DNA from 3 places in the Roseomonas elaeocarpi genome. Region 2 is predicted to be linked to each of the others. Evidence: predicted binding sites of a transcription regulator. Region 2 holds the regulator's gene; each other region holds the start of a gene.
What was found. The regulator LexA, encoded in region 2, represses DNA repair genes until DNA is damaged. The targets are predictions, from matches to a motif close to TGTTCTANNTANGTTC.
Positions count from the first base shown of each region.

Region 1 (5,985 bases), on a different contig from region 2:
GATGGCGGTGAGCAGGTCGGCCAGCGGCCGCCGTTCCGCGACGTGGTAGCGCACCTCGTTGGTGGCCAGCAGCTCGATGCCCAGCACCCGCGTCAGCTCGTCGAGGGCCTCCAGCCGGTCCTCGTCGATGTCGTCGAAGCGGATCGTGGCGGTGCAGAAGAGCGGCAGCGGCAGCCGCCCGCGCAGCGCCGCCGCGTCCCGGCCGAGCTGTTCCGCGAAGCGCAGGTCGGGCCGCACCGGCGACACGGCGGCGAGGCAGAGTCCTTCGGCCGATCGCAGCAGGGCGTCCCGCTCCACCGCTTCCTCGCCCTTGGGCGCGCGCATCCTGGCCTCCGACAGCAGCCGGGTCAGCCGGCCGTAGCTCGCGCGGCTGGTGGGCCAGGCGAGGTATTCGCCCCCGTCCGCGAGGCGCAGCCGCACGCCGGGCACGAAGGGCAGCTCGAGTTCGCGCGCCGCGACATGGGCGCGCACGATGCCGCCGAGGCTGTTGGTGTCGCACAGCCCGATCGCGGCATGGCCCAGCTCCTGCGCGCGCAGCACCAGTTCCGCCGGGTGCGACGCCCCGTCGAGCAGCGAGAAGTTGGAACGCGGCGACAGTTCCACGTAGCCGGGAAGCATGGCGTTTTTCACGGGCCCAGCCTCAGGCGAAGTAGCCGTGCAGGAACCACCGGGCCGGCGCGTCGGCGCGGTTCTCGCCCAGCCGGCACACCCAGAGGCGTGGGCCGCCGGCGGTCTGCAGGCGGAAGTAGTCGCGCCGCGCACGGGGCGGCCCGTCTTCCCACCAGGGCGGTTCCAGCCGTTCCGGCCCGGCCGCGCGCAGGACGCGATAAGTGTTCCGCCCGAGGATGAGGCGCAGCGGCGGCCCGTCCGGGACCTCGGCCAGCACGCCCAGCGGCCTGGGGCGGCGCAGGAGGCGCACCGGCCGTTGCCGCAGGCCCCAGCCGGATGGCAGCGGTGTTTCGGGGGAGAGCGGCGCGGCGCGGGCGACGGCGTGTTCCGGCAGGTGCGCGGGCCGCGGCGCCGCGCGCCACACGCGCGTGCGCTGCCGCAGCCGGTCCACCAGCGCGGCCAGGGCCTGCCGCTCCGCCCCGGCCGGGCCCAGGGTGGCGGCGTGCAGCTGCTCCGGCGGGAGGGGGTTGGTTTCCGTGGCCTCCAGCACGAGGCGCTCGAAGCCCAGATCCGGCCGCAGCGTGCCCAGCGGTTCCCGCAGCAGCCGCGCGAGGTGGGCGGGGTCGGCGCTGGGCAGAAGCGTGCCGACGGCGAGTTCCTGCACCTCGCCATCCACCCGGAACCCCGCGAAGCGCAGGCGACGCGCGCCCTGCCCCGCCTGTCGCAGCGAGGCGCAGAGCTCGTGCAGCAGGCGATCGGCCTGGAGGTCGATGGCGGCGCGGGTAAGGATCGGCTCCGGCAGGTCGCGCGCCGCGGTGAAGTCCGCCGGTGGACGGACGGAGCGCAGCGGCCGGGCGCGCTGCCCGGTGGCGTCGTCGAGTGCCGCCATCACCTCCGCCCCGAAGCGCCGCACCAGGGGCGCGCGCGGCTGGGCGGCGAGCTCGGCCAGGTTGCGCAGGCCGAGCCGCCGGAGCTGCGCCACCGTGTCGCCGGGCAGCCGCAGCACGCCGATGGGTGAGCCGCGGAGCGCCGTTGCTTCCTCGCCGGGCGGGACGGCGAGGTCGCTTTCCACGCTGCGCGACAGCGCCGCCGCCATGCCCGGCGTGGCCGCGGCCACCACGCGGGCCGTGAAGCCGGCGCGCCGCAGGGCGTCGCGCAGGCGCGCCACCAGCGCGCGCTCCCCCCCGAACAGCGCGGCCGAGCCGGTGGTGTCGAGCAGCAGGCCGTCGGCCCCCTCCACCGCCACGACCGGCGTGAAGCGCAGGCACCAGAGCGCCAGCCGGTGCAGCAGCGCCGCTTCCGCCGCCGGGTCCGCAGGATGGAGGAGGAGGTCGGGGCACAGGGCCTGGGCATCCGCCAGAGCCTGCCCGGGGTGGAGCAGGCCGGGCGGCAGGGCCGGTGCATCCACGCTGTCCAGCAGGCGGCGGTTGCCTTGCACGCGCCAGGTGGCCAGGGGCCGGGTGGCAGGGTCGCCCGTCGCCGTGGGCGGCTGGTCACAGGGCGCCCGATGCAGCCGCCGCAGGCGCTGCGCCCCCAGCCGGGGCAGAAAGGCGGCCAGGATCCGGCGGCTCATGCCCGGATCGCCCCCGGTCCTGTTGGTTCATGCCCGAGCGGTTCATGCCCGGCCGATTCACCTTCGGTCGTCTCGACCGCGAGGCGGCGGGTCTCGGCTTCCCAGCGCACCTGCCACTGCCCGGCACGGCCCGCCCGCGCGCGCAGCAGTTCCAGCCGCCAGGACGGCTGCCAGGAGAACTGCCAGCGGGGCTGCCAGCGGGGCTGCCGACTGGGAGCGGCCGACCCCGTGGAACTTTCGTGCGCCGCCGCGACGCGCCAGCGGGTCAGCGCCGCGGTGGGCAGCGCGGCGCCTTCATCCGGCCGCAGCAGCAGGCCGAGCCCGCCCCCTGCCTCCGCCGCCAGCTGAAGGCGGCGCGCAGCGGCGAGGCCGGGCGAGGCGGTGACCAGCAGCGCGCCGGCCAGGGCGGAACAACGCAGTGCCTCTTCCATCGCCCAGAGCGCGTCGGCGGGCTCGGTGGCCGCGACGAACAGGATCGCGGCGGGTTCCAGCCCGAAGCGCCGCAGCCCTTCCGGTGCCGCGTCCGGCTCCGGCGCGATCCAGGCCACGGTGCCGCCGAGGCGACCGAGCACCATGGCGCAGAAGCCGACCGCCGCGCCCTCGTCGCCCGACAGCACCTCGTGCACCGCCCCGCGCAGGAGGCCGTTGTCGGGCAGCCAACCGTCGATGGGGGCGCAGAGCGGCACCGCGTCGCAGACGGTGGAGCCGCGTTCCAGCCGCGAAACCTGAGCGCGGAGCTGCTCCAGCACCGTGTTCCGTTGGGTGGCCGACACAGGGCGTCACCCTGCCGGCGTGGCGGGTCGGGGGATGCGAATCGGGGCGGCGTTGGGGAGGGATGCGGGGGGCATGGGCGGAAGCTAGCCCTCCTGCGCGAACCAGAACAAGACGTGAACAAAAACGCCGCCCGCCTGTTCCGGGCAAAGTGAGCGGGAGGGCACCGGCGCCGACGCTCGCCTGCCGCGCGGTGATGACGGGCACCGGGATGGTGCCTCGCAAAGGGATGCCGCCACTGCAGCGATTTCCGACGGCAGGCGCTCAGGGGCGTGTGCGTCGACCCTGTATCGCGAACCCTGCGCCGCGAATCCTGGGGTGCAGGGCCCCGTGGCAGCAGCTTGACGCGCCCGCGGTTCGGGAGTGACGTCCCGCCCGGAAGAGAAACATCCCCGGTGGGGTGCCCGGACTTCAAATCCGGTGGAAGGCGCTGCGCGTCTTTGGCGGGTTCGACTCCCTCCTCTTCCGCTTCAAACCCTTGCCGGTTTTTCCCCCTCTGTTCCCGTGCGTGTTGATTAACACCTTGATTCTGCCCTACGAGGGAGTTCCGTGTTTCCCCTTCGTTCCGGAATTTCCTGCCCTTGCGTGCGGCAAACCGGGCAAATGACCGGGTAATGATGGACGGTTCCGGATCTCGCGGCGGCTGCGGCGGCGCTGTCGAAGCTGACCGGGCTGCTGAAGCCAGTGGGCATCCCAGTCTCGGCCGTCGGCGCGGGGACCTGAGCCATGGCCGACATGATGACCCGCGCCGAGTTCGTGCCTTCTTCCTCGCCCTCAAGGTCAATGAGCGCGGCTTGTCCATGGTCTCGACCGACCCCGGCAACTGGACCGGCGGCCAGGTGGGCAAGGGCAAGCTCAAGGGCACGAAGTACGGCATCGCCGCCGCCAGCTACCCGGCGAGGACATCCAAAACCTTACCGATGAGCGGGCGATTGAGCTGTACTTTCGGGATTTCTGGACCCGCACTGGCTGCGACGAGCTATCGCTGCTGCTGCGCGACCTCGTCTTCGACAGCGCGGTGAACAACGACCCCGGCAACGCGGGGCGGTTCCTGCAGCGGGCGCTGGGGGTGCCCGATGACGGCAAAGTCGGCGCCATCACTCGCGCTGCCATCGCCACGGCCGACCCGCTGACGCTGGGGGAGGCGTTCCAGCGCGAGCGGACAACCTTCTACACGAAGCTATCCACCTGGAAGGGCTTCGATAGGGGCTGGGCGATCGGCTCGCTACAGTTCCGTTCCAGGCTATGCGCCTCGCCCAGTGAGTGCTTTGCCATCACCACGACCGATCCGCGCCTGTCTCAGGCGCCGCGCCGCGAAATCACGTGGTTGTGAGTATCTTAGATGAAGCAATGCAGGCAGTAGCGCGCGCCATCTTCCATCCCGGCTGCGGAACTTTTCACATGACAGATGAAGACGCAGCCACAGGGCATCTTGCCTCTCAGTGGGTGCAGACCCAGCAGGTGATTGGCGTGTTGCTGATCCAGTTTCAGGGGCACGAGCTCCCGCTCAGCCTGACCGAACTCGCTGAGCAGACAGGGTTGCGTAAGAGCGTGCTGCTGCGTGCGCTCGCCGCCGCCGAAACGCGAGGCGATGTTGTGCGTGTCGGCGACTTCACTTGGCGTCGTGGAGACTAGCCTGGGGCTGGCACTAGATTGGCTGACGCGACCTCGGTGTTCCCGGATCAGGCGTCTGCCTGCTGTCGTGCAGCGTTCCCCACTGCTCCTGCCACAGACTTTCATCGTCGAGGACCACGATGTCATTTCGATCGATGGTGCGCTTGAGTGCCTGCAGGATTGCCTCCGGCATCACCCAGACCGCGTCCTCACAGTCATCTGGCCCGATGATCTCGGCCAGAACCCGGTCGCCTTCACTGAACAGTATCAGCGTCACGCCCTTCGGAAGAAGGTCGCGTGTCGTGCGGAATTCCAGCCCAGCCATGCTCGTCCAGAGTAATAGTTGGAGAACCGCAGGTTGTGCTCACGAGAATGTTTCGTCAACCACACAAAACGTTGGGTGGATGCGGTTACATGAGGTAGGCATGCTCGCGGTCTGCCGCTGGGCTCCTACCTAACCTGCTGCCCCCTGATCGGGTCGTGGCCGCCCGGTGGCTAGGGGAGTTCCCTTAGCTGCCGGGCGTTTTGCGCTGTTGTAGCTGCCGCGGCGGACATGGCGCAGCGGCTGGTTCCGTCCGGGGGTACTGGGTAGCCCAGCGGGGACCTCGCAGCATACTTTTCGGCCAAGTAGCTTTCCTTGCCATCTTAAACCCACAAAGCCGTCCTGAGTTCAGGCATCTCCGCTAGGCCATGGCCAGGAGGCCTTGAACAGAATGCAGGCAGAACTTGTCGGGCAACCTGGCCCTGATCAGGTAAACACCCACTACGTCAGTCTGATCCTGATCCAGCTGCAGGCGCATGACCGGCCGCTCAGCCTGGCGGAACTACGGGCAGCGACGGGACTGCTGAAAAGCGTCTTGCTGCGCGTCCTCACCGTGGCCGAGCATCGCGGAGAGGTGGCGCGGGTCGGGCAGCTTCAGTGGATAGCAGGTGAGCCAACCTGAGAGTGATCCAGGTTATTCGGAGATGTTCCGGCACTGAGCTTCTGGTCACGTAGCTTCCCCCATTCGGGCTGCCAGAGTGCCTCGTCGTCCAGGACTGCGAGGTCCTTCTTCCCCTGACAACGATCGAAGGCGTATTTGATCGCGGCCGGCATTGCTATGACAGTGTCTTCGTGACCCTCAGGGCCGATGATCTCGGCCATGACCTGATCGTTCTCGCGAAAAAGGATCAACGTCACGCCGTCTTCCAGAAGGACGTGAGTGATCCAGAACTCGCCTGGGCTGACCATCCTTTTGCCCTCCGCAACTACTGCAGGCTGTGCTCCGCTGATCGTTGGGTCAACGAACCGGCCATGCGCAGTTCGTCGCATCACAGAGGTTTGCTGCTGCTCTGCAGCGATGCTGGCGCGCTGCCGACGGAGCGCGACGAGGGCTGGGCCTACTACCAGCGTAACTGGCGCCCGGGGAAGCCGCACT
Region 1 covers NZ_JBHLUN010000001.1:224,285-230,269, reverse strand. The annotation lists gene ACFFGY_RS00835 (error-prone DNA polymerase) at 1-618, opposite strand, end outside; gene ACFFGY_RS00830 (Y-family DNA polymerase) at 641-2,182, opposite strand; gene ACFFGY_RS00825 (ImuA family protein) at 2,179-2,955, opposite strand; tRNA gene ACFFGY_RS00820 (tRNA-Sec) at 3,331-3,422, shown strand; gene ACFFGY_RS00815 (hypothetical protein) at 3,568-3,975, shown strand; gene ACFFGY_RS00810 (putative peptidoglycan-binding domain-containing protein) at 3,858-4,286, shown strand; gene ACFFGY_RS00805 (hypothetical protein) at 4,355-4,588, shown strand; gene ACFFGY_RS00800 (hypothetical protein) at 4,602-4,892, opposite strand; gene ACFFGY_RS00795 (hypothetical protein) at 5,281-5,511, shown strand; gene ACFFGY_RS00790 (hypothetical protein) at 5,682-5,985, shown strand, end outside.
Region 1: the regulator LexA is predicted to act here: its motif matches at 3,061-3,076, upstream of ACFFGY_RS00825 (ImuA family protein).

Region 2 (5,985 bases):
GCGCTGATCGGCGCCGCGCCGGCCGGGCACCCCTTCGAGGGTGAGGTCGGCTTCGGGCAGGCCGTGCGCATCTTCACCGGCGGCTTCGTGCCGCGCGGCGCCGACGGCATCCTGCTGCAGGAGGATGCGGAGCGGAGCGGCGACTCCGTGCTGGTCCGCGAGACCGTCCGCGCCGGCCGCTGGATCCGCGCCGCCGGCCTCGACTTCCGCGAGGGCGAGTCGCTGCTGCAACCCGGCCGAGCGCTGTCGGCCCGCGACGTTGGCCTGGCCGCGGCCGCCAACCATCCCTGGCTCACGGTGCATCGCCGCCCGACGGTCGGCATCCTGGCCACCGGCGATGAGATCGTGCTGCCCGGCGAGCCCCTGCCGCGCGGCAGCATCGTGTCCTCCAACGCCCACGCGCTGGCGGCACTGGTGCGAGCGGGCGGCGGGCAGCCGGTCGTCCTGCCGGTGGCACGCGACAGCGCCGAAGCGCTGGCGGACACCGTGGGTGCGGCTGCGCGCTGCGACATCCTGGTGACCTCGGGCGGGGCCAGCGTGGGCGAGCACGACCTCGTCCGCTCCGCCCTGGCGCCGCACGGCTTCGCCCAGGATTTCTGGCGGATCGCCATGCGCCCCGGCAAGCCGCTGATCTGGGGCCGGTTGGGCGAGGTTCCGTTGCTGGGCCTCCCCGGCAACCCGGTTTCCGCCCTGGTCTGCGGCATCCTCTTCCTGTTGCCAGCGCTGCGCCGGCTGTCGGGGCTGGAACGCTGCGAAACGCCGCTCACGCGCGCCGCCACCGCGACGGCGCTGCCCGCGAATGACGGGCGGCAGGACTACCTCCGCGCCCGCGTGGAACAGGTGGAAGGCGAGCTGCCGCGGGTCGAGGTTTTTGCCCGCCAGGACAGCTCCATGCTCCAGCTCCTGGCCGCGGCCTCGGCGCTGGTGATCCGCGCGCCGCATGCCGAGGCGCTTCCCGCCGGGGCCGAGGTGCGGATGATCGAACTGGGCAACCTCGGCATCTGACCCTTTGGTGAGCGGAAATCCCGGCTTTACAAGGGCGATTCGCTTGACCGGCGGTGTGGAACCTTTCTAGAACAGCGCAGTTTCTCCTTTTGTTCGACACGGCGCTCGGAAAGGTGCTTTCATGCTCACCCGCAAGCAACACGAGCTGCTCGTCTTCATCGATCAGCACCTGCGTCAGACCGGCTTCTCGCCCTCCTTCGAGGAAATGAAGGAGGCGCTGAACCTCCGCTCGAAGTCCGGCATCCACCGCCTGATCACCGCCCTGGAAGAGCGCGGCTTCCTGCGCCGCCGCGCACACCGCGCCCGGGCGTTGGAGGTCGTGCGGCTGCCGGAGAACGTAGGCAAGACGCCCACGGCACCCGCGACGGCGGCGCCCGCCTCGCTGGGTTCCCCCCTGGGTTCTCCTGTGGGCTCCAACGTCATCCGCGCGAACTTCAACTCCGCGCCGGCGGCCAATGCCGCGGCCGCAGCGGCCGCGGCGGTGGTGCAGCTGCCGCTCTATGGCCGGATCGCCGCGGGCCTGCCGATCGAGGCGATGCGCGACGCCGGGGCCAGCGTCGAGGTTCCGGCCGCGCTGCTGACGGGCGGCGACCACTACGCGCTCGAGGTTTCGGGCGACTCGATGATCGAGGCCGGCATCCTCGACAGCGACACGGTGATCATCCGCCGCAGCGACACCGCCGAGAACGGCGCCATCGTGGTGGCCCTGATCGACGACAACGAGGTCACCCTGAAGCGCCTGCGCCGCAAGGGGAACTCGCTGGCGCTGGAGCCCGCCAACGTCCGCTACGAGACGCGCATCTTCGGGCCCGACCGCGTCAAGGTTCAGGGCACGCTGGTCGGTCTGCTGCGCCGCTACTGAGCGCCGCCCTCGTCCGTCTTCGCCATGGGCTCGCGCGCCCGTGGCACGGGCGGCGGGGGAACCCAGGGCCGGTTGCCGCGCCAGGCCCGGTCCGAAACGACCCGGACGGCACCGCCCTCCAGCCAGATCGCGTGCGGACCGTCGCGCCACACGCTGAAGCGGTCGACCGTGGCGGACGCGCGCGATGCAGGTGCGCAGCGACCGCGGATCGGTTCCGCCGAGATCAGGATGTCGGCGTCGTCGCAATGGCTCGCCCGGACCTCGGCACCCGCGCCCTTCCTGCCGGACAGGGGTGATCGCAGCAGTGCCGCCGTGGTGCTTCCCTCCGAAGGCTGAAGCAGGCAGGCGTCCGCGGAGCAGCGGGCGCTACCCTCACCGACCGTGCCGCTCACCGGGAACGCCGCGAGTTCCGCCTCGCCCCAGCCGCGCAGCCAGCCGCTTTCCACGAAGTCATTTCTGCCGCTCTGCTGCGCCAGCACGCCCGCAAGGCTGCGGAAGGCGATCAGCCGCGCATCCGAGGACACCAGCAGGTCGGGCGGCCGCGCGAATTCGCCCGCGCCCAGCCCCAGCAGGATCAGCGGCAATCCCAGCAGGCGCAGGCGGGTCTGCCAAAGGCACAACCAGCAGAAGCCGAGGCTGAAGACCAGCAGCCCCCAGGCCGGGATCGGCGTGGCGGTGGCCGTTGAGCCGGGCAGCGCCGCCACCGTTCGGGCCGTCCAGAGCACCAGCTCCGTTCCCCAGCCCATCGGCACCAGCGCCAGGGCCTCCACCCCGAAGGGCATCAGCAGCACGGCCAGCATGCCCGCCGGCATCACCAGCACCGAGGTGATGGGCACCGCCACCGCGTTGGCCAGCACGCCGTAGAGCTGCAGCCGCCCGAAATGGTGCAGCCCGAAGGGCGTGGTGGCGAGGCCCGCCAGCAGCGAGGTCAACACCAGCCCGAGGATTGCCATCAGCCCGCGCCGCCAGAGCTCGCCCTCGCCACGTAGCCGCTCGATCAGCGGGTGCAGCACTTCCCAGCCGGCGATCAGCGCCAGCACGGCGGCAAACGACATCTGGAAGGAGGGTCCGGTCACCGCCACCGGGCTCCACAGCAGCACCGCCGCGGCGGCCAGCGCCAGGCTGCGTAGCGACAGCACCCGCCGGCCCAGCACGATCGCCAGCGTCGCCAGCGCCGCCGTGGCGAGGGAGCGCAGCATCGGCACCTGCGACCCCGTCAGCACCGTGTAGGCCGCGCCCAGGATCAGCCCGGCGACGGCCGCCACGGCCTTGCTGTTGAACCGGGTGGCGAGCGGCGGCACCAGCGCCACCAGCGTCCGCACCACCGTCATGCCGAGGCCCATCACGATCACGATGTGCAGCCCCGACACCGACAGCAGGTGCGCGAGGCCGCTGTCGCGCATCGCCGCCACGGCGTCGCGCGGGATGGGCGACTGGCTGCCGGTCAGCATGGCGCTCGCGACGCTGCCGGTGCCGCCCTGGCCAAGCACCGCCATGACGCGTCGTTCCAACAGGCTGCGCAGCCCGGCGAAGCTGCCACCCTGCCCGTGTTCCAGAACCTCCACCGGGCCCAGCGCCGTGCCGCTGCCGGCCAGCCCGTCGAAGAAGGCGTCGCGCTGGAAATCCCAGGCGCCCGGCGCCGCCGGACCGGAGGGCGGGCGCAGCAGGGCGCGGACCCGCACGAGGCTGCCGACCTCCACCAGCGCGGCGTCGTCGGCGCGCAGGCGAAGGCGCAGGTCGCGCTCCAGCGGGTTCCCGCCGCCGAGCCGGGGTTCCTCCAGCCGCAGCCGCCGCGCGCCGGGCAGCAGGTCGACGGCGGCGACGCGGCCGGTGACCACGGTGGCCTGTCGCGGCAGGTCCGGCATCGGCGGCGCGGCCACGGTGGACCAGAGGGCCGCCGAGAAGCCGATCGCCGCCGCCGTGGGGATCGCCGCCGGCAGCGCCCAGGCCGAGCCCCGCGCCCATAGCCCCAGGCTCAGCAGCAGAAAGGGCGCGGGCAGCCAGAGCCAGACCGCGGAAGGTTCCACCCGCAGCGCGAAGTAGAACAGCACGCCGCCACCCAGGCTCACCGCCAGCCAGGGCGGCAGGCGCACCCATTCCGCCGCTGCCGCGCCGATCGCGGCATCGCGGAAGCGGGATCGGAGGCCGGGTGCTTCGGCGGGAAGGATGGCGAGCGACAAGCGCGCGACAATCCCCGCAGCGGCGGGGCAATGCAACCGGCACTTGTGGCGCGCACTGTTCAGGATCGCTGCGCCGGGTGTTTTTCCGCTGCCCTGCGTTCGGTGCGCTTCAACTCCGGCGCGGCCGGATGCTAAGGCGCCTGCATGACCGTACGCACCCGTTTCGCCCCCTCGCCCACCGGCTACCTCCATATTGGCGGGGCGCGGACGGCGCTGTTCAACTACCTTTTTGCCCGGCACAACGGCGGCCAGTACCTCCTGCGCATCGAGGACACCGACAAGGCGCGCTCCACCCCGGAAGCGGTGCGGCAGATCGAGGAAAGCCTGGCCTGGCTGGGCCTCTCGCCCGACGAGCCGCCGGTGATGCAGTCCACCCGCGAGGCGCGCCACGCCGAGGTCGCCCGGCAGCTGCTGGCGGAGGGCAAGGCCTACCTCGCCTTCGACACGGCCGAGGAACTGGCCGCGATGCGCGAGCTGGCGATGAAGGAAGGCCGCCCGCCGCGCTACGACGGCCGCTGGCGCGACCGCGACCCGAGCGAGGCGCCGCCGGGCGTGCCGGGCGCGATCCGCATCAAGGCGCCACGCGGCGGCGAGACGGTGGTGGACGACCTCGTGCAGGGCGAGGTCCGGGTGGCCGACACCGAGCTCGACGACATGATCATCCTGCGCTCGGACGGCACGCCGACCTACCTCCACGCGGTGGTGGTGGACGACCACGACATGGGCATCACCCACGTCATCCGCGGCGACGATCACCTGACCAACACCTTCCGCCAGTGCATGGTCTACGACGCCATGGGGTGGGAGCGTCCGCGCTTCGCCCATGTTCCGCTGATCCACGGCGCGGACGGCGCCAAGCTGAGCAAGCGCCACGGCGCGGTGGGCGCGCTGGAGTTCCGCGACCAGGGGCTGCTGCCGGAGGCCGTGTGCAACTACCTCCTGCGCCTCGGCTGGGGCCACGGCGACGAGGAGGTGGTGTCGCGCGAGCGCGCCATCGAGCTGTTCGAGCTGCACGATGTCGGCCGTGCCGCCAGCCGAATGGACTACGCCAAGCTGTCGCACCTCAACGGCATCTATATCCGCGAGGCCGATCCGGCACGGTTGGCCGAGGAAGTGCTGAGCCGCCTGCGCAACCGCGGCACCGCCGTGGACGCCGAGGGCGAGCGCCGGATCCGCGTGCTGATCCCCGATCTGCAGCCGCGCGCCCGCACGCTGGAGGAAATGGCCGACAGCGCCGGCTTCGTGCTGGCCCGGCCGCCGCTGGATGCCAAGGCCGCGGCGCAGCTGACCCCGGAGGCGCGCGAGCGTCTCAACCGAGTGGCGGAAGGGCTGCGGACGGTGGACTGGGACAAGGCGGCGCTGGACGCACTGCTGCGCCAGGTGGCGGAGGAACTGGGCGTGAAGCTCGGGATGATCGCCCAGCCGCTGCGCGCGGCGCTCACCGGCAGCACCCAGTCGCCGCCGATCGACTCGGTGCTGCTGGCGCTGGGGCGCGAGGAAAGCCTGAACCGCCTCGCCTCGGCCTGAACTGCCGAACGCCGGGGGCTGTCCCCCGGCGGGGCGGGTGACGGCAGGTTGGCGCCGGTCTCAGGTCGGCGGGGCCGTCAGGCGGGTGGCCGTTTCAGGTGGGCGTCACCCGCCAGACCGTGTCGCTCACGTCGTCTGCCACCAGCAGGGCGCCGGCGGCATCCACCGCGACGCCCACCGGCCGACCGTAGGTCTGCCCCGTTTCGGGATCGGCCATGAAGCCGGTCAGGAAGTCCTGCGCCATGCCGGCGGGCCGGCTATCGCGGAACGGCAGGTAGAGCACGCGGTAGCCGCTGAAGGCGGAGCGGTTCCAGGAGCCGCGCTGGCCGATAAAGGCGCCGCCGCGATAAGCATCGGGGAACAGCCGCCCGGTGCTGAAGGCCAGCCCGAGCGAGGCGGTGTGCGGCCCCA
Region 2 covers NZ_JBHLUN010000015.1:21,248-27,232, reverse strand. The annotation lists gene ACFFGY_RS19225 (molybdopterin molybdotransferase MoeA) at 1-1,005, shown strand, start outside; gene lexA (transcriptional repressor LexA) at 1,127-1,867, shown strand; gene ACFFGY_RS19215 (ComEC/Rec2 family competence protein) at 1,861-4,047, opposite strand; gene gltX (glutamate--tRNA ligase) at 4,192-5,574, shown strand; gene ACFFGY_RS19205 (PQQ-dependent sugar dehydrogenase) at 5,669-5,985, opposite strand, start outside.

Region 3 (5,985 bases), on a different contig from region 2:
TGTTCTTTAAAGCCGCCTGGTACTCGTCGGGCGTGCCGCTGAAGAAGATCTCGTCGGGGCCGATCACGCCGTAGCGTACGTCCTGCCCCGCCTCGATCATGTGCTGGTACATCGGCGCGACGTAGAGTTCCTTGGCGCTGGGCTTGGCTTCCTCGGCGGCGAGCGCGTCGCGGAAGGTTTTCACCGAGCCGAAGTAGTACAGGCCGGTGCAGCAGAAGGACGACACGCGCACCTTCTCCGTCACCTGGGCCGCCCGGTCGGCGGAGCCCTCGACGGGCTTCACGAAGGACCAATGGTCCCCCTCGCCGTCGAAGCACTCGAGCCAGCCGTCACAGGAACCCAGCACCGCCGGCGGGTGGTAGCCGGGGCGGATGGTGTCGATGTTGAAGATGGTCAGCGGCTCGGCCGCGTCGGGCTTCGCGGCGTCGAGGCCCAGCGCCACGGTGTCGGCCTGGCCGCGCGTCGGGTTGGCCAGCGGCACCAGCTCGGCCCGGCGGATGCCCAGGGCGGCGATCCGCTCGCGCACGAACTCGGCCACGCCCGGCATGTCGAGGTGGATAATCAGGAAAGCCTCGCGCTCGAACATCTCGCGGAAGCCCAGCAGCGACCAGTCCAGCAGCGGCCGCTCGGCCAGCGGCAGCATCCATTTCGGCCGGTCGTAGCCCGCGCGGGTGAAGCGGCTGCTCAGCCCGGCCATGGGGAAGACGATCACGCGGCGTTCTCCAGGTTCGCGTACAGGCGCAGCGCGTTGGCCAGGAAGGCCTGCTGCCGGTCGGGCCGGTCGGCGTGCAGCGGCAGCATCGACAGGAACAGGTGAACCGTCAGCGCCGCGATGCCGCGGTCGCTGACGCGACGGCCTTCGAGCTCGAACTCCGAGGCCACTTGCGGCAGGAAGGCGGCGGCGCCCTCGCGCGACAGGTTCAGCGTGACCGAGCGCGTGCCGGCCCCTTCCAGCATGTACCGTCCCGCGAGGATCAGGTCGTAGCCCTCGATCGAGTGGTTCATCTTGGCGAGGTCGTAGCGCAGGTCGCCGAACACGGTGTGGGTGCCGTCGCGCACGCTGCCGCGCGGGTCGATCACCTTCACCAGCCGCTGGCGGAAGTCGAAGAAGGCGTTGGGGAAGCAGAAGTCGCCCTGCATCACGCCCGCGATCGGCCGGCTGTCGGCGGCCAGCCGCCCGGCCTCGGCGGCGATGCGGCGCAGCGAGGGCAGCGGCCTGCCGTTGTACTGCCACTCGTCGTCGAGGCTGACGCCGGCGGCCGCGGCCCAGGTTTCCAGGCGCGCGCCGGTCTTGTCGAGCGCGAGCGCCCGCAGCGCGTCGGGGGCGACGGCGGCCGCCCCTTCCCCGCCGTTGCGCACGCAGGCGCCGAGGTAATCGAAGCAGCCTTCCATGATCTGCCGCCAGGCCGCGGGCTCCAGCGCGCCGAACACGAAGAGCTCGTGCAGGGTGGGCGAGAACTCGTAGCCGATGCGGTAGCCGCCGTTCTCGTGGCCCAGGAAGGCGGGGGTGTGCAGGCGCATCGGCGGCGGCACGTTGGCGAACCAGTTCGCCTCGGCCGCGAGCTTGTCGGGCTTCTCGCCGGTCTTGAGCACCGAGCGGTTGCTGATGGCAATGGAGTTGAAGCTCCGCGCCGTGGACACGCGGGCCCGCGCCCGGTGAAAGGTCTGCAGGTGGCCGAAGTCGAGCCAGCCGCCGACCTCGCGCGACTGCAGCGGGTGTTCCGCGGAATAGGCGTCCAGGGCACCCAGGAAGTCGCCGCGCGACAGCGTCAGCGCGCGCAGGAAGGCGGGGGCGGAGCGGAACGAGAACCAGCCGGTCAGCACGCTCTCGCCCAGCTCGGTGGCGGCGGGGCGGCGGTTGACGAAGCGGCGGCCGGTCGCCTCCACCGCACCCCAGGCATAGGCGTCCTGGGTGGTGGCGACGCCCACCACGTCGGTTTCCTCGGGCAGCGGGTCGAGGAACAGCGTGTCGCCATGGAGGATGCTGACGGTCCCGCGCGCGTCGCACAGCGTCAGCGCGTACTGGATGCTTTCGCCCAGGCTGAGGCCGTCGGGGATGGAGATCACCTCCACCCCGTCCTCGCGCAGCCGGGCGAGCTCCCAGGAGCCGGGCTGGAAGCTGGCCGGCAGCGTCAGCACCGTGCGGGCGGCGCGGCCGGCGAGGCTGGCCACCTGGGCACCGAAGAGGCGCTTGTGGCCGAAGGGCAGGAAGCAGGGGGGCAGCTGGCCGAACTCGGCCGCGAGCTCGGCATTGACGTAGGCGGCCGAGGTGATGAGGGCGAGTGAGGTGTCGTCGCTCATACGGCGTTGCGTCCCAGGTTCAGGAGCTGCGAGATCTCGGCGTAGGACATGCGGGCGAACTCGTCGGGCCGCAGGGACTTGTCGTCGATGTGGAAGCCGTCATGGCCGCACCAGGGCTTGCCGACATGCACCTCGTCGTAAGGCACGTCGTGCTTGCGCAGCCAGTCGAGGATCACCGGCAGGGTGTTGGCGTTGATCTTGCCGACATTGCCCTCATAGGTCCGCATGTTGCGGGCCGTGGCGATGACGATCTCGAAGCCTTCACGCTTGTATTCGCGGAGCCGCTCGATCACCGGCAGGTTCGGCTCCTTGTCGGGGTAGGATCGCCCGGGATCGTCCACGGTCAGCGTGCCGTCGAGATCCACCACCAGTCGCTTCATCCCAGGCCCGGACCCCGCTCATCTTTGTTGCGACGCGACACGCGCTGCGCCGCGACCTTAGCCAAGCCCGCCCCGGGGCGAAACCCTGTGCACCGCAGCGAAACCAAGGTGTCACCGGTGCCGGAACACGGCACGCCGGAACGAGGGGTACGGGAACACGGGGATGGTTGATGTTCCCTTAATGTTCTTGACCCGGCTTCCGCGCATCCCCATAGTCTGCAGGAACGAAGAAAGAACGACCACGTACCCCCCGTGGTCGTCCCGGATGGAGCTTCGTACCATGCCCGATGGCAGCCTGGGCTTTTCCCCCGCCCCCCGCGGGAACCCGACCGGGACTCCCCTCCCCGGTGTTCGCAAGGGCCGCGGCGCCCTTTCGAACCCTGCCAACCGGTACGAACGCTCCGTCCGGGACCCCTTCGACGACGGCTGGAGCACGCTGGAAGCGGCGCTGGCCGACCTGCCGCCGCTCGCCACCACGCTGACGCGCGACAATGCCCGCCGGGCGCTGAGCTGGAACGACAGCCCCGACCTCGGCTTCGACCGCAGCATCAACCCGTACCGCGGGTGCGAGCACGGCTGCATCTACTGCTACGCCCGGCCGACCCATGCCTGGCTGGGCCTGTCGCCCGGCCTCGACTTCGAAACGCGCCTCGTCTTCAAGCCCGAGGTCGCGGCGATCCTGGAGCGGGAGCTGCGCCGGCCGGGTTACGTGGCGCGGCCGATCGCGCTGGGCTCCAACACCGACCCCTACCAGCCGGTGGAGCGCACGCTGAAGCTGACGCGGCAGGTGCTGGAGGTGTTGGACCGCTTCAACCACCCGGTGACCATCGTCACCAAGTCGGCCGGGGTGCTGCGCGACCTCGACATCCTCGGCCGCATGGCCCAGCGCAACCTCGTCCATGTCTGCCTGTCGATCACCACGCTGGACGACCGCCTCGCGCGCGTGATGGAACCGCGCGCGGCGGCCCCGACCCGGCGGCTGGCGGCGGTGCGGGCGCTGGCGGAAGCGGGCATCCCGGTCGGCGTGCTGGCGGCGCCGATGATCCCGGGCGTCAACGATGCCGAGATGGAGCGCATCCTCGGGGCGGCACGCGATGCCGGCGCGACCCGGGCGGCCTACGTGCTGCTGCGCCTGCCGCTGGAGATCGCGGAAATGTTCGAGGGCTGGCTTCACGCGCATTTCCCGGAGCGCGCGGCAAAGGTGCTCAAGCTGATCCGCGAAACGCGCGGCGGCGGGATGTACGACAGCCGCTTCGGCACGCGCCAGGTCGGCACCGGCGCCTATGCCGAAACGATCGCGCAGCGCTTCGCCCTGGCGCTGCGGCGGCACGGTTTCGAGCAGGCCGGGCAGAACAACCGCCTGGACTGCGCGAGCTTCGCGCCGCCCCGCGACACGGCGCTGGAGCCGGAGCAGCTGGCCCTGTTCTGAGGCGGCTGCCTGCCGTGGGGAGCGGCTCAGGCACATCGTGGACAATCACGGCCGGAAGCTTCGCGGCGCACCATGCGTTGCGCTCGCGCCGGGTCCCGTCATCCATGAGAAAGCGAGCCTGCCTTGAACCTCGTTGCGCAGAAAACGGCTCCATCCTGCACGCTGGTGATCTTCGGCGCCGCCGGGGACCTCACCAAGCGCCTGCTGATGCCGGCTCTCTACAACCTGGCCTCCGAGGGGCTGCTGGCGGAAGGCTTCAGCGTGGTGGGCGTGGATCGCGCCGCGCTGGATCGGGATGGCTGGGCCAGGGGCCTCACCGCCACCATGAACTCCTTCACCGAGGACCCCACGGCCGAGTTCTACACGCCGCAGCTGGACGCGGCGTCATGGGGCTTCGTGGAAAGCAGGCTCGACTACCTCCAGGGCGACTTCACCGATGCCGCCCTGTTCGGGCACCTCAAGGAGCGGCTCGGCGGGGGGAACGTGATCTTCTACCTCGCGGTGGCCAGCCGCTTCGTGGGGGATCTCGTGGACCGTCTCGGCACCGCCGGGCTGCTGGACCAGTCGGCCGGGGGATTCCGACGGCTGGTGGTGGAGAAGCCTTTCGGCAGCGACCTGCCGAGCGCGCAGGCGCTGAACCGGCGCATCCTCCGGCAGGCCCAGGAGGAGCAGGTCTTCCGGATCGACCACTTCCTCGGCAAGGAAACCGTGCAGAGCATCATGGCGGTGCGCTTCGCCAACGGCATGTTCGAGCCGACCTGGCGGCGCGAGTACATCGACCACGTGCAGATCACCGCCGCCGAGACCGTCGGGGTGGAAGAGCGGGGCGCCTTCTACGAGACCACGGGCGCGCTGCGCGACATGGTGCCGAACCATCTGTTCACCCTGCTCTGCATGGTGGCCATGGACCCGCCCAACTCCTTTGCCGCCGAGGACGTGCGGACCGAGAAGTTCCGCCTGCTACAGGCCATCCGCCCGGTGCCGCCGGAGGACGCGGTGCGGGGGCAGTACACCGCGGGCGAGGAAGTGGGACACCCGGTTCCCGCCTATCGCGACGAGCACGGCGTCGACCCGGCCAGCGCGACCGAGACCTACGTGGCGATGAAGCTCCGCATCGAGAACTGGCGCTGGGCCGGCGTTCCCTTCTACCTGCGCACCGGCAAGCGCCTCACGGGACGGCGCACCGAGATCTCGGTCCACTTCAGGCCCGCCCCCTATCGCCTGTTCCGCGACACGCCCGCCGATCACACCACGCCCAACGTCGTGCGGCTGCTGATCGACCCGGAGCGCGGGTTCGAAACGCAGTTCGATGCCAAGCTGCCCGGGCCTTCCATGCGTCTGGGGCGGGTTTGCACCAGGATGCGCTACGACGACTTCTTCGAGCAGAAGCCCTCGGTCGGGTACGAAACGCTGCTCTACGACTGCATGCGGGGTGATGCGACGCTGTTCCAGCGCGCCGACGCGATCGAGGCGGCCTGGGCGGCGGTGCAGCCCGTGCTCGACGACTGGGGAGGCCGGACGGATGCGGGGGCGACCTACGCCGCGGGCAGCGAGGGACCGGCAGCGGCCGACGCGCTGCTGGCGCGGGACGGACGATCCTGGCTGCCGCTGCACGAGGAGCGTTCTGCCCCGAAGACCGCCGAAACGGCCGGCGCCCTCACCTCCTCCGTGACGCAGAAAGTAGGACGGCCGCGGGAGGGCTGATGCGATCCCTCCTCCCAGCGGCCTGCCGGGTGAGCAGGCCGGTGGGAGGAAGGGCGCGCCCGAAGCGGCTTGGCGAAAAACGAAAAACCCCTCCGCACCGGGATGCGGAGGGGTTTTCCTGTCGGAGATGCGGGGGACTCAGGCGGCGCGCAGGGCCTTGGGCAGGTCCGC
Region 3 covers NZ_JBHLUN010000010.1:228,833-234,817, forward strand. The annotation lists gene ACFFGY_RS15780 (glycosyltransferase family protein) at 1-712, opposite strand, end outside; gene ACFFGY_RS15785 (capsular biosynthesis protein) at 709-2,301, opposite strand; gene ACFFGY_RS15790 (HAD hydrolase family protein) at 2,298-2,681, opposite strand; gene ACFFGY_RS15795 (PA0069 family radical SAM protein) at 2,962-4,110, shown strand; gene zwf (glucose-6-phosphate dehydrogenase) at 4,234-5,814, shown strand; gene ACFFGY_RS15805 (F0F1 ATP synthase subunit B family protein) at 5,953-5,985, opposite strand, start outside.
Region 3: the regulator LexA is predicted to act here: its motif matches at 2,853-2,868, upstream of ACFFGY_RS15795 (PA0069 family radical SAM protein).